DNA from 3 places in the Micromonospora sp. NPDC002296 genome. Region 2 is predicted to be linked to each of the others. Evidence: riboswitches for the same ligand, from Rfam matches in the RefSeq annotation. Region 2 holds a riboswitch; each other region holds the start of a gene.
What was found. A riboswitch is a leader RNA that binds a small molecule or an ion and turns the genes downstream of it on or off. The one in region 2 is predicted to bind S-adenosylmethionine.
Positions count from the first base shown of each region.

Region 1: another riboswitch for S-adenosylmethionine. It lies ahead of ABT023_RS22550 (aminotransferase class V-fold PLP-dependent enzyme); the one in region 2 lies ahead of thrC (threonine synthase).
Region 3: another riboswitch for S-adenosylmethionine. It lies ahead of ABT023_RS28280 (ABC transporter substrate-binding protein); the one in region 2 lies ahead of thrC (threonine synthase).

Region 1 covers NZ_JBEOWQ010000034.1:52,812-56,082, reverse strand. The annotation lists gene ABT023_RS22555 (FUSC family protein) at 1-733, shown strand, start outside; gene ABT023_RS22550 (aminotransferase class V-fold PLP-dependent enzyme) at 741-2,012, opposite strand; SAM riboswitch class IV at 2,060-2,179, opposite strand; gene ABT023_RS22545 (PrsW family intramembrane metalloprotease) at 2,204-3,271, shown strand, end outside.
Region 2 covers NZ_JBEOWQ010000003.1:269,566-272,836, reverse strand. The annotation lists gene ABT023_RS04485 (GNAT family N-acetyltransferase) at 1-91, opposite strand, end outside; gene thrC (threonine synthase) at 466-1,752, opposite strand; SAM riboswitch class I at 1,765-1,898, opposite strand; gene ABT023_RS04475 (Rv0361 family membrane protein) at 2,097-2,552, shown strand; gene ABT023_RS04470 (hypothetical protein) at 2,673-3,271, shown strand, end outside.
Region 3 covers NZ_JBEOWQ010000084.1:3,306-6,576, forward strand. The annotation lists gene ABT023_RS28275 (amino acid ABC transporter permease) at 1-580, opposite strand, end outside; gene ABT023_RS28280 (ABC transporter substrate-binding protein) at 661-1,545, opposite strand; SAM riboswitch class IV at 1,799-1,910, opposite strand; gene ABT023_RS28285 (peptidoglycan recognition protein family protein) at 2,273-3,271, opposite strand, start outside.

The DNA.
Region 1 (3,271 bases), on a different contig from region 2:
CGATGCTTTGATCGGTGGCGGGATCGCGCTGGTGGTGACGGCGGTCCTGCTGCCGCTGAACCCGCTGCGGGTGATCAACCGGGCCGCCCGGCCCGCGCTGGACCTGCTCGCCGGCCAGCTCGACGCCACCGCCGAGGCGTTGCGCGGGCGGGACCGGGACAGCGCCCAGAAGGCCCTGGAACGGCTCCGCGAGAACAAGGAGGAGCTGAGCACCCTCATCGAGGCGATCGAGGGCGCGAAGGAGACCAGCATCCTCTCCCCGGCCCGTTGGCACCGGCGCAGCGAGCTGACCCACTACGCCGAGGCGGCCGACCCCATCGACCGCGCGATGCGCAACACCGGGACTCTGATCCGGCGTTCCGTGACGATGATCGAGGACGGGGAGCCGGTGCCGGAGCCGATGCCGGACGCGGTGGCCCACCTCGCCGAGTCGGTCCGCCTGCTCCGCCACGAGTTCGCGATCGGGGCGGAACCGGAGAAGGCCCGGGAACGGTCCCTGCGCGCGGTCAGTGAGGCCGGCCGGGCGTACGCGCAGGGGGTCGGGTTCTCCGGCAGCGTGGTGATCGCGCAGGTGCGTACCACCGCCAGCGACCTGCTGGTCGCCTCCGGCATCGACCAGGAGGATGCCAACCGGCTGATCCGGGTGTCCTTCGGCGAGCAGGAGAAACCGAACGTCGGCCCGGCCGAGAGTGTCCCCGCCCCGAAGCCGCCCACAGCCCCGCCGCTGGGCTGAGGCGCGCTCAGCCCAGCTCGGCGAGGGCGGTGAGCAAACTCTCGACGTGCTCCGGCGTGCTGCCCAGGCCGATGCTGGCCCGCAGGGCGGTCGGCGGCAGGTCCCGGTGCCCACTGCGCCCGGCGGCCTCGGTGAGCAGCCGACGGGCCAGCGGATGGGCGCAGAACAACCCGTCGCGGACCCCGATGTCGTACCGAATGGCCAGCTCCGCCGCGACCTCGGCCGAGTCCCGGCCGGCCAGCACGAACGAGGCGATGCCCACCCGGGGCGAGTCCGGGCCGAAGGTGCGCAGCTCCACCACGTGCGGCAGGGCGGCCAGGCCGGCCCGCAGCCGGGCCAGCAGCGTCTGCTCGCGGGCGTGCAGCGCGGCCCGGTCCGCCCCGGCCAGCGCCGCGCACACCGAGGCGAGCGCGACCGCGCCGAGCAGGTTGGGGGTGCCGGCCTCGTGCCGGGCCGGGCCGGTGGCCCAGCGCACATCGTGGGTGGCGGCGCCGACGTGACTCGTGGCGCCCCCACCGGCCAGGTACGGCGGGGCCGCGTCCAGCCAGTCGCCCCGGCCGAGCAGCACCCCCGCGCCGAACGGCGCGTACAGCTTGTGCCCGGAGACGGCCAGGTAGTCCACGTCCAGCGCGGCCACGTCTACCGGGGCGTGTGGGGCGAGCTGGGCGGCGTCCACCGCGATCCGGGCACCGTGCCGGCGGGCCACCCGGGCCAGCTCGGCCACCGGCCAGCGCTCCCCGGTCACGTTGCTAGCCCCGGTCACCGCCACCAGCACCGGCGGGCGGGCGGTGGTGCCCCGGCGCAACTCGGTCAGCGCCGCGTCCAGCGCCCGGACCGCCTCGGCGGGGTCGGCCGGCACCGGCAGCCGCACCGAGCCGCGCGGCCAGGGCAGCAGGTTGGCGTGGTGCTCCCCGGCGAACGTCACCACCGTGGTCCCGGCGGGCAGGATCCGGGCCAGCAGGTTCAGCGCGTCGGTGGTGTTGCGGGTGAACACCACGTGGTCGCCGGCGCGGGCGCCGAGGAAGTCGCCGACCGTCTGTCGGGCCCGCTCGTACTCCAGCGTGCAGCGCCGCGACAGCGCGCCGGCACCGCGGTGCACGCTGGCGTACCAGGGGAGCAGCTCGGCCACCGCGTCGGCCGCGGCCCGCGCGCACGGCGCGCTGGCGGCGTAGTCCAGGTTGATCTGGCCCGGCACGCCGAGCACGTCGAGCGGCCGTGACGACGCCGACACGGTCCGCGCGGGCGGCGGCGTGAGCGAGGGTACGAGGGTGACGGTCATGGCACGACCTCCGGGTCCGGGGACCCCGGGTGACAGCACCGGGACGGGGTCCGCGCTTGCCCAGCGCCGGACAGGGCTGGGCCCGGTCATCACCCGGGGCACCCCACCGCGAACTCGACGAGGGTTGCCGGCCAGCAAGCCGGGGCTTGACGCTGGCGCTCGTGACCTGACGACAGGATAACGGTCGACCGATGCGGCCGGAACAGCCGGCGGGGGATGACTACGCTGATGTAATGGCCGACACCCCGCCCGGCGGCGCCGCGTCGCCGTGGACCCCGCACGATCTCCCTTCGCAGCCCGGTGGGGCCGTCCCCCGGATGCCGGTGCGCCGGCTGGGCTGGCGGCGGGTCCTGGTGGTGGTCCTGGTGGTGCTGCTGATCGCGGCGTGCGCGGTCTACATGCTCTTCAAGCTCGGCGTCAACCTGGGGCCGGAGGCGCTGCTGATCGGCGTGGTCGCCGCGATCCTGCCGGTGCCGGTGCTGGTCTCCTGCTTCCTGTGGCTGGACCGGTACGAGCCGGAGCCGTTGAAGTACCTGATCTTCTGCTTCGTCTGGGGTGCGTTCGTCTCCACGGCCGCCTCGCTGACCGTGAACGGGTTCTTCGCCGCCCGGTTCGCCGACTGGGGGCTGCCCGACGCGTTGACCGCGGTGCTGGTCGCCCCGTTCATCGAGGAGCTGACCAAGGCGCTCGGCCCGATCCTGCTGCTGATCTTCCGCCGCCGGGAATGGTCCGGCATCACCGACGGCCTGGTCTACTGCGGGCTGTCGGCGGTCGGCTTCGCCATGGTGGAGAACATCCTCTACCTGGGCGGTTACGGCTACGCCTCCGGCGTCAACGAGTACGGTCCGGCGACCGGGGCGCGGCAGGTCATCGCGATCTTCATCGTCCGGATCCTGCTGTTCGGTTTCGCCCATCCGCTGTTCACCTCGATGACCGGCGTGGGTCTCGGCATCGCCGCCCGGACCGCCGACCGTCGGGTGCGCTTCCTCGCCCCGGTCGCGGGCCTGCTGCTGGCGATGATGCTGCACGGCACCTGGAACCTGCTGCCGTCGCTGGCCCAGGCCACCGGGCAGACGATGGTCGCCCTGTACGGCTACCTCGGGGTGATGGTGCCGATCTTCTTCGGCATGGTCGGGTTGGCGGTCTGGCTGCGCGGCTGGGAGGGGCGGCTGACCGAGCGCACCCTGCCCGACTACGTGCGGGCCGGGTGGCTGACCCCGCCGGAGGTGGCGGCACTGGGCAGCCTGGGCCGGCGGCAC
Region 2 (3,271 bases):
CGTCCGCCGCGTCGGCCGCCGCCCTGATCCGGTACGCCGCGTCGACCGCGCTCTGGTCGGCCGGGTCGATCGGCGTGATGGTGATGCCCATGGGCTGAGGGTGACCCGGCAAAGACGATCGGGCCAGCGAATTAATCGCCGGCCCGATCGGACGTGGTCGGGAGGGACGATCGCACAACGCCTTCGGCGTTGGGTCGCAAGAACTGAAAGTCTTCGGCGAAACGCCCTCCCGCACGGAGCATCTTGCGCCGTCCGGTTCGTGCCGTCAAGTCCTCGCCGGCGGGTTTCTCTCACCCAGGGCAAAAAGTCGGTTACTCGGTGGATCCGCCCTATCCCTCGTCCGGGCGATCCACCCATCCACCGGACGGTCGGGGCGGCGGGCAGGGCCGGCGGTGACGGCATACGGCGCGCTTCCGGGCCGGGGCAGGGAAGGGCCGCATGCCGCACCAGGGCCGGTCGAGCAGGTCAGCCGAGCAGGCCGGCGTCCCGGGCGGCCCGCAGCGAGGGCTTGATCCGGTGGGTCGGGCCGACCTGGCCGGCGACGGCGTCGATGGTCTTCAGGCCTTCGCCGGTGTTGAACACCACAGTCTCCGCCGTCGGGTCGAGCCGGCCGGACTCGACCAGCTTGCGCAGCACGGCCACGGTCACCCCGCCGGCCGTCTCGGCGAACACCCCGGTCGTCCGGGCCAGCAGCCGGATGCCGTCGCGGATCTCGTCGTCGTCGGCGTACTCCATCCAGCCGTCGGTGCGCCGGACCGCCTCCAGGGCGTACAGGCCGGCGGCCGGATCGCCGATGTTGAGCGACTTGGCGATGCCGGTCGGCCGGACCGGGGTGATGATGTCGGTGTCGGCGTGCAGGGCGGCGGCGATCGGGTTGCAGCCGGCGGACTGGGCGCCGAAGACCTTCCAGCCACCGACCGGGGCCTCGACGAGGCCGATCTCGACCAGCTCGCTGAACGCCTTGTCGATCTTGGTAAGCAGCTCGCCGCTGGCCATCGGGATGACCACCTGGGCCGGGATGCGCCAGCCGAGCTGCTCGGCCACCTCGTACCCGAGGGTCTTGGAGCCCTCGGCGTAGTACGGGCGGACGTTGACGTTGACGAACGCCGTGTCCTCGAACTCGTCGGTCTCCACCAGCTCGCCGCAGAGCCGGTTCACGTCGTCGTAGGAGCCGTCGATGGCGACCAGTTCGCCCCCGTAGACGGCGGTGGTGACCACCTTGCCCGCCTCCAGGTCGCTGGGGATGAACACGACCGAGGGGACCCCGGCGCGGGCCGCGTGGGCGGCGACCGAGTTGGCCAGGTTGCCGGTCGAGGCGCAGGCGAACCGGGTGAAACCGAGCGCCCGGGCGGCGGTGAGGGCCACCGAGACCACCCGGTCCTTGAAGGAGTGGGTGGGGTTCGCGCTGTCGTCCTTGACCCAGAGCGGGGCGGTGATGCCCAGCTCGGCGGCGAGGTTGGGCGCGGCGACCAGCGGGGTCAGCCCCGGGTCGACGGTGACCCGGGTGGCGGGGTCCTGGCCGGCCGGGAGGAGGGCGGCGTACCGCCAGATGTTCTGCGGTCCGGCCTCGATCTGCTCGCGGGTCACCCGGGCCAGGGCGGCGGCGTCGTAGTCGACCTCCAGGGGGCCGAAACACTCGTAACAGGCGTGCTGCGCGGCGAGCGGGTAGCGCGCGGTGCAGGCCCGGCAGACCAGGGCGCGGGCGGGGCTGGCGGTGGTGTCGATGCCGGAGGCGGCGAGGGTCGACGTCATGTCGAGGAGGTCCTCTCATCTTTCCCCGCATCGCACCCTGCGGCGGGGACGGAATTGGCACCTGTCCGCACCGCTCGTCGTCGAGCGCGCGCGGGTGGTTGCCGGGGCTTCGTCGGGCCGTATCCCTCTGCCCCTCTGGATGAGGTATTCAGTTGTGCGCCCGAGTCTACGGCGGATCGCCGGCTCCGCCACTGAAGGTTCCAGCGTGTGGGCCGCTTCGGGGCATTGAATTGATCACACCGTCACCGTGGGAATCGGCATCAACACCATCCGCGACGTTGGCCTTGATCAATTCCAAGGGGGGACCCGCATGGGGGCTGGCCTGGGGTTTCTACGCTCACCGCGTGACGTACCCCCCGACACCCGGTTTCCCCGGGCCGCCCCAGAAGTCCCGCGGGCTCAGCCGGACGACCCGCACCGTGATCATCGTGGTCGCCGTGGTGGCACTGCTCTGCTGCGCCGGCGCGATCGGCGGCGGCCTCTGGCTGTTCCGCACCGTGCAGGGCACCATCACCCCGGCACGGGACGCCGCGACCGCCTACCTGGACGACACGAAGGCGGGCGACTACCCGGCCGCGTACGCCCGGCTCTGCGAGCGACTGCGCAGCCGGCAGACCGAGGCGCAGTTCACCCGGGCCCGGCAGGCCGAGCCGCCCCTGGACGAGTACCGCGTCACCAACACCCAGGTACACACCAGCAACGGCGACACCAGCGCCGAGGTGACCGTCAGGATCGCGAACCGGAACAGGGTCATCAGCCTGGTCAAGGAGGGTGGCGACTGGCGGGTCTGCGGGGGCTGACCGGGTGGCCCCCGCCGGCCGGGCCCCTGCGTCGACGGGGCCGGCCGGGGCCTTGATCGCCCGGGTGGCGCGGGGCCGCTACGGTGCGGGAAGCCCACCCCCCGAGAGAGGAACTGGCCGATGCGCCGGACCCTGCCCAGCCTCGCGATCCTCGCCCTGGCCTGCCTGTTGACCGCGGGTTGCGACCCCGGGGGGTCGACCTCCTCGGCGGGTACGACCACCGCCCCGGCCGCCGACGACCCGGCCGACCCGGCGGAGGACGGCCCGGAGCAGGCCCCGGCGACGACGGGCCCCGCCGCACCGCCGGAGCCGACCGTCGCCGGCACCACCGCCGCGCCGCCGCTGCCCGCTCCGAAGAAGGTGCCCGCCCTGACCTGCAAGCAGCTCGCCGGCGCCCACGTCGGCAGCACCAAGGTCCCCTACCAGGGATACGCCGACTACCTCCCGCTGGCCGAGGGCGTCTGGTCCGGCGAGGACGGCGACACGGTCACCCTCCAGAAGCCCTGCGGGATCGGCGACCTCGACGGCGACGGCGCGGCGGACGCGGTCGGCGCGGTCGCCCTCAAGAGCGGGGGCAGCGGCACCTTCTACACCCTCGTCGTGTGGCGCAACGCCGACGGTGAGCCGGTCTACCAGAGCCTGGCCGAACTGGACGACCGGACCCCGGTCGTCTCGATCACCGTGTCGGGCGGCCGGGCGAAGGTCGTCTGGCTGACCCG
Region 3 (3,271 bases), on a different contig from region 2:
CCTGCCCGATGCGGAACAGCTCCCGCTGGCTGGCCACCAGGCCGAGGAAGTAGACCAGGCTGGAGTCCTTGATCAGGGCGATGAGCTGGTTCACCCAGGCCGGCAGCACCCGACGGACCCCCTGCGGGATGATCACCAGCCGCATCGCCTCGCCCCAGGAGAACCCCAGCGCCCGGGCCCCCTCCAGCTGGGCGGCCTCCACGCTCTGGATGCCGGCCCGGAAGATCTCCCCGATGTACGCCGACGCGATCAGCGACAGCGCCAGGATGCCCAGCGGGTACGGGTTCGGCCCCCACACCTGCATGCCCAGCGGCGCCAGGCCGACGCCGATGAGCAGGATCGTCGCCGCTGCCGGCAGGCCGCGGAAGACGTCCGTGTACACCCGCGCCGGCCAGCGCAACCACCGGGTACGCGAGATGCCCGCGACCGCCAGCAGCATGCCCAGCAGCGAGCCGAGCAGGGCGGCCGAGATCGCCAGGATCAGCGTGTTGGGCAGCCCGACGGTCAGCATCTCGGGCAACGCCGCACGCATGGAGTCCCAGTCGAAGAAGGTCTCCCACAGGGTGCTCAGTGGATCCATCAGTCGTCTTCCCGTCCGCCCCGCTCGCTGGTCATCGGTACCGTCGGCCCGGCGTCACCCGTGCCGTCACGCCCGCGTGCTCAGGACGACGCCGACGGCGCGGCCGATCCGGACGGGGCCGCTGATGCGCCCGGCACCGGCACCGAGCCGCTGCCCGGCTTGAAGTCCGCCGGAATCGGCCGGCCCGGGTAGTACTGCTCCTGCAACCGGCTCCACGTGCCGTCGGCGATGACCTCGTCGAGGCCCTTGTCCAGCGCCGCGCGCAGCGCGTCGTTGCCCTTGGCCACCGCGTACGCGGTCGGCGTGGAACTGAGCTGCTTCGCGGCCACCGTGATCTTCCCGCCGCTGTCGGCGGCGGACTTGTCGCCGATCTCGGCCGGGGCGATCCAGGCATCGGCGGTGCCGGCCTTGAGCTGGTTGAGCGCTCCGTTGTAGTCCGGCACCCGCACCGGGTCCAGCTTCTGGCCGGTGGCGTAGTCGTCCTGCACGGTGCCCTGCACGACCACCACCCGCTTGCCGGCGAGCTGGTCGAAGCCGGTGATCGGGGATCCGGCCGGGACGTCCAGCCCGAAGTAGCCGAAGTCGTAGCCGTTGCCGAAGTCGACGGTCTTCTTCCGCGCCTCGGTGATGGTGATCGAGGAGCTGCCCACGTCGAACTTGCGGTTGTTGACCTGCGACAGCAGCGCGGAGAAGTCGGTTCCGACGAACTCCACCCGCAGGCCGATCTTGTCCGCGACCGCGGTGAGCAGGTCGTTGTCGAAGCCGGTGAACTTTCCGTCCTTCAGGTACACGTTCGGCGGCGCGTCGGTGAGGGTGCCGGCCCGCAGCACGCCGGGCTGGACCAGGCCGTACGGGTTGTCGGCGGCGGCCGAGGTGTCGTCGCCGCAGGCGGTGAGGGTGGCGGCGCCGACGACGGCCGCGACGCCCAGCGCGGCGAACCTGGTCAGGGCAGGGAGGAATCGCACAGGTGTCTCCTGGGATGAGGGCGGCGCGCGGACGGCACGCCGCCGGACGCGGCACGCCGGTGGGCTGCCGCGGAAGGGGACTGCTACGGAAGAGGAGGCGCTCAGCGCGCCGCGTGACGGCGACAGCCGTCGCTGCACACCCGCATCAGGTCCACGTGCCGACGCCTGATCAGCGCGGGGCGGGATGGTGACGCGGCCGGGGCGCAAGGACGAGCAGACATGGTTCTCCAAGGTCGGTGTTGACCTGGGGACCAGGCCACGCTTGCACCGGGGAAACTCCGGTGCCTGGTCTTCACCCGGGGCACCCCACCGCGGAGGAGGGTTGCCGGCCAGCGAGCCGGGGCTTGACGCTGGCGCTCATGACCTGGTGAGGAGCCTAGCAGCGGCACCGGGCCGGGCGTCCAGTCGTTATGACCACGCTCACCCTGAGTAAGTGCTCCGGCCGGCACGCATCGCCCTCACCCGGGGTTCAGCCTCCGGTGCGGGGCCGGTGCCGAGCGCCGTGAAGACGTGGTCCGGCCGAGATGGCCGCCGCGCTAGCCGGCCTGGCAGCCTGTCCGCGCCGGTTCACGAGCTCGGCATCCCGGCCACAGCCGCTCGCTGGGGGACTGGCGACGGTGGAAAAGACGATCTCACCAGTAACAACCCCGGGCTCCCCAGGGGTGCCCGGGCGTGCGTGGTGGGGCGGACCCACGGCCGGACCCGCCCCACCACGACCGGGAGCCGGTCAGCCCGCCTGGAACGACTGGCGGACCACGCCGCCGACGAGCGCGCACCAGGTGCTGGTGCTGACCTTGCCGTTCGGGTGCAGGCCGTGCAGCCGCTGGAGGTCCTGGACGGCCTTCTTGGTGGCGTGGTCGAACTCGCCGGTCACCGTGACGTCGGCGTAGCCCTTGGAGTTCAGGATGAACTGGACGGCGCTGACCGGGGCGCCGGTGGCGTTCTTGTCCAGTTCGGGTGCGAGGGTCTCCCAGGTCGGCCCGGTGAGGGTGGCGTCGATGTCGACCGGGATGCCGTTGCGGGCCTGCCAGTCCTGCACGGCGACGACGGTCGCGGCGTCGAACGTGTTGTTCACCGGCACGACGTAGCCGTGATGGGTGAGCAGGTACTTCACCACCCGCACGGTCGGGGAGCCGACGAACCGCCACAGGTCCGGCCAGCGGCGGGCCGGCACGTCGCCGATGTCGGTGCCCAGCTCATGGAAGACCCGCCGGCGCAGTTCCGGGAACTGCCGGTAGAACGCGGCTCCCGGGCACGCGGTGGCGCGGAAGTCCCAGTGCCCGAAGATGTCGTGGGCGTGCAGGCCGTACCGGCGGCCGACCGTGGCGCAGAGCTGGACCAGCGAGTCCAGCAGTTCCTGCGGCGGCGTCTCGGTGACGTACGTGCCCTCGTTCTCGATGCCGATGGCCCGGCCGTTCTCCCCGGGGCAGTGCGCCGAGATCACCTGCCGGTCGCCGGCGGCCAGCTGCTCGAGGCTGCCGCGCCGGCCCTCCAGCACGTGCCCGCCCCGGCTGACGGTGAAGTGCTGGCCGGTGTCTGACCAGCCGTTGCCGTCCATGTGCAGGTTCTGGCAGTCCCGGGCCAGCTTCACGGCCTGGTCCCGCGAGTAGTCGGTGACGTTCGGGAACGCCATGTGGTGCACGATGATCTTGTTGGTGGCGATGGCGCTGAGCGGCAGGGAACCGGACGGCGGTCTGGCTCCCCACTCGTCGCAGCTGATGATCCA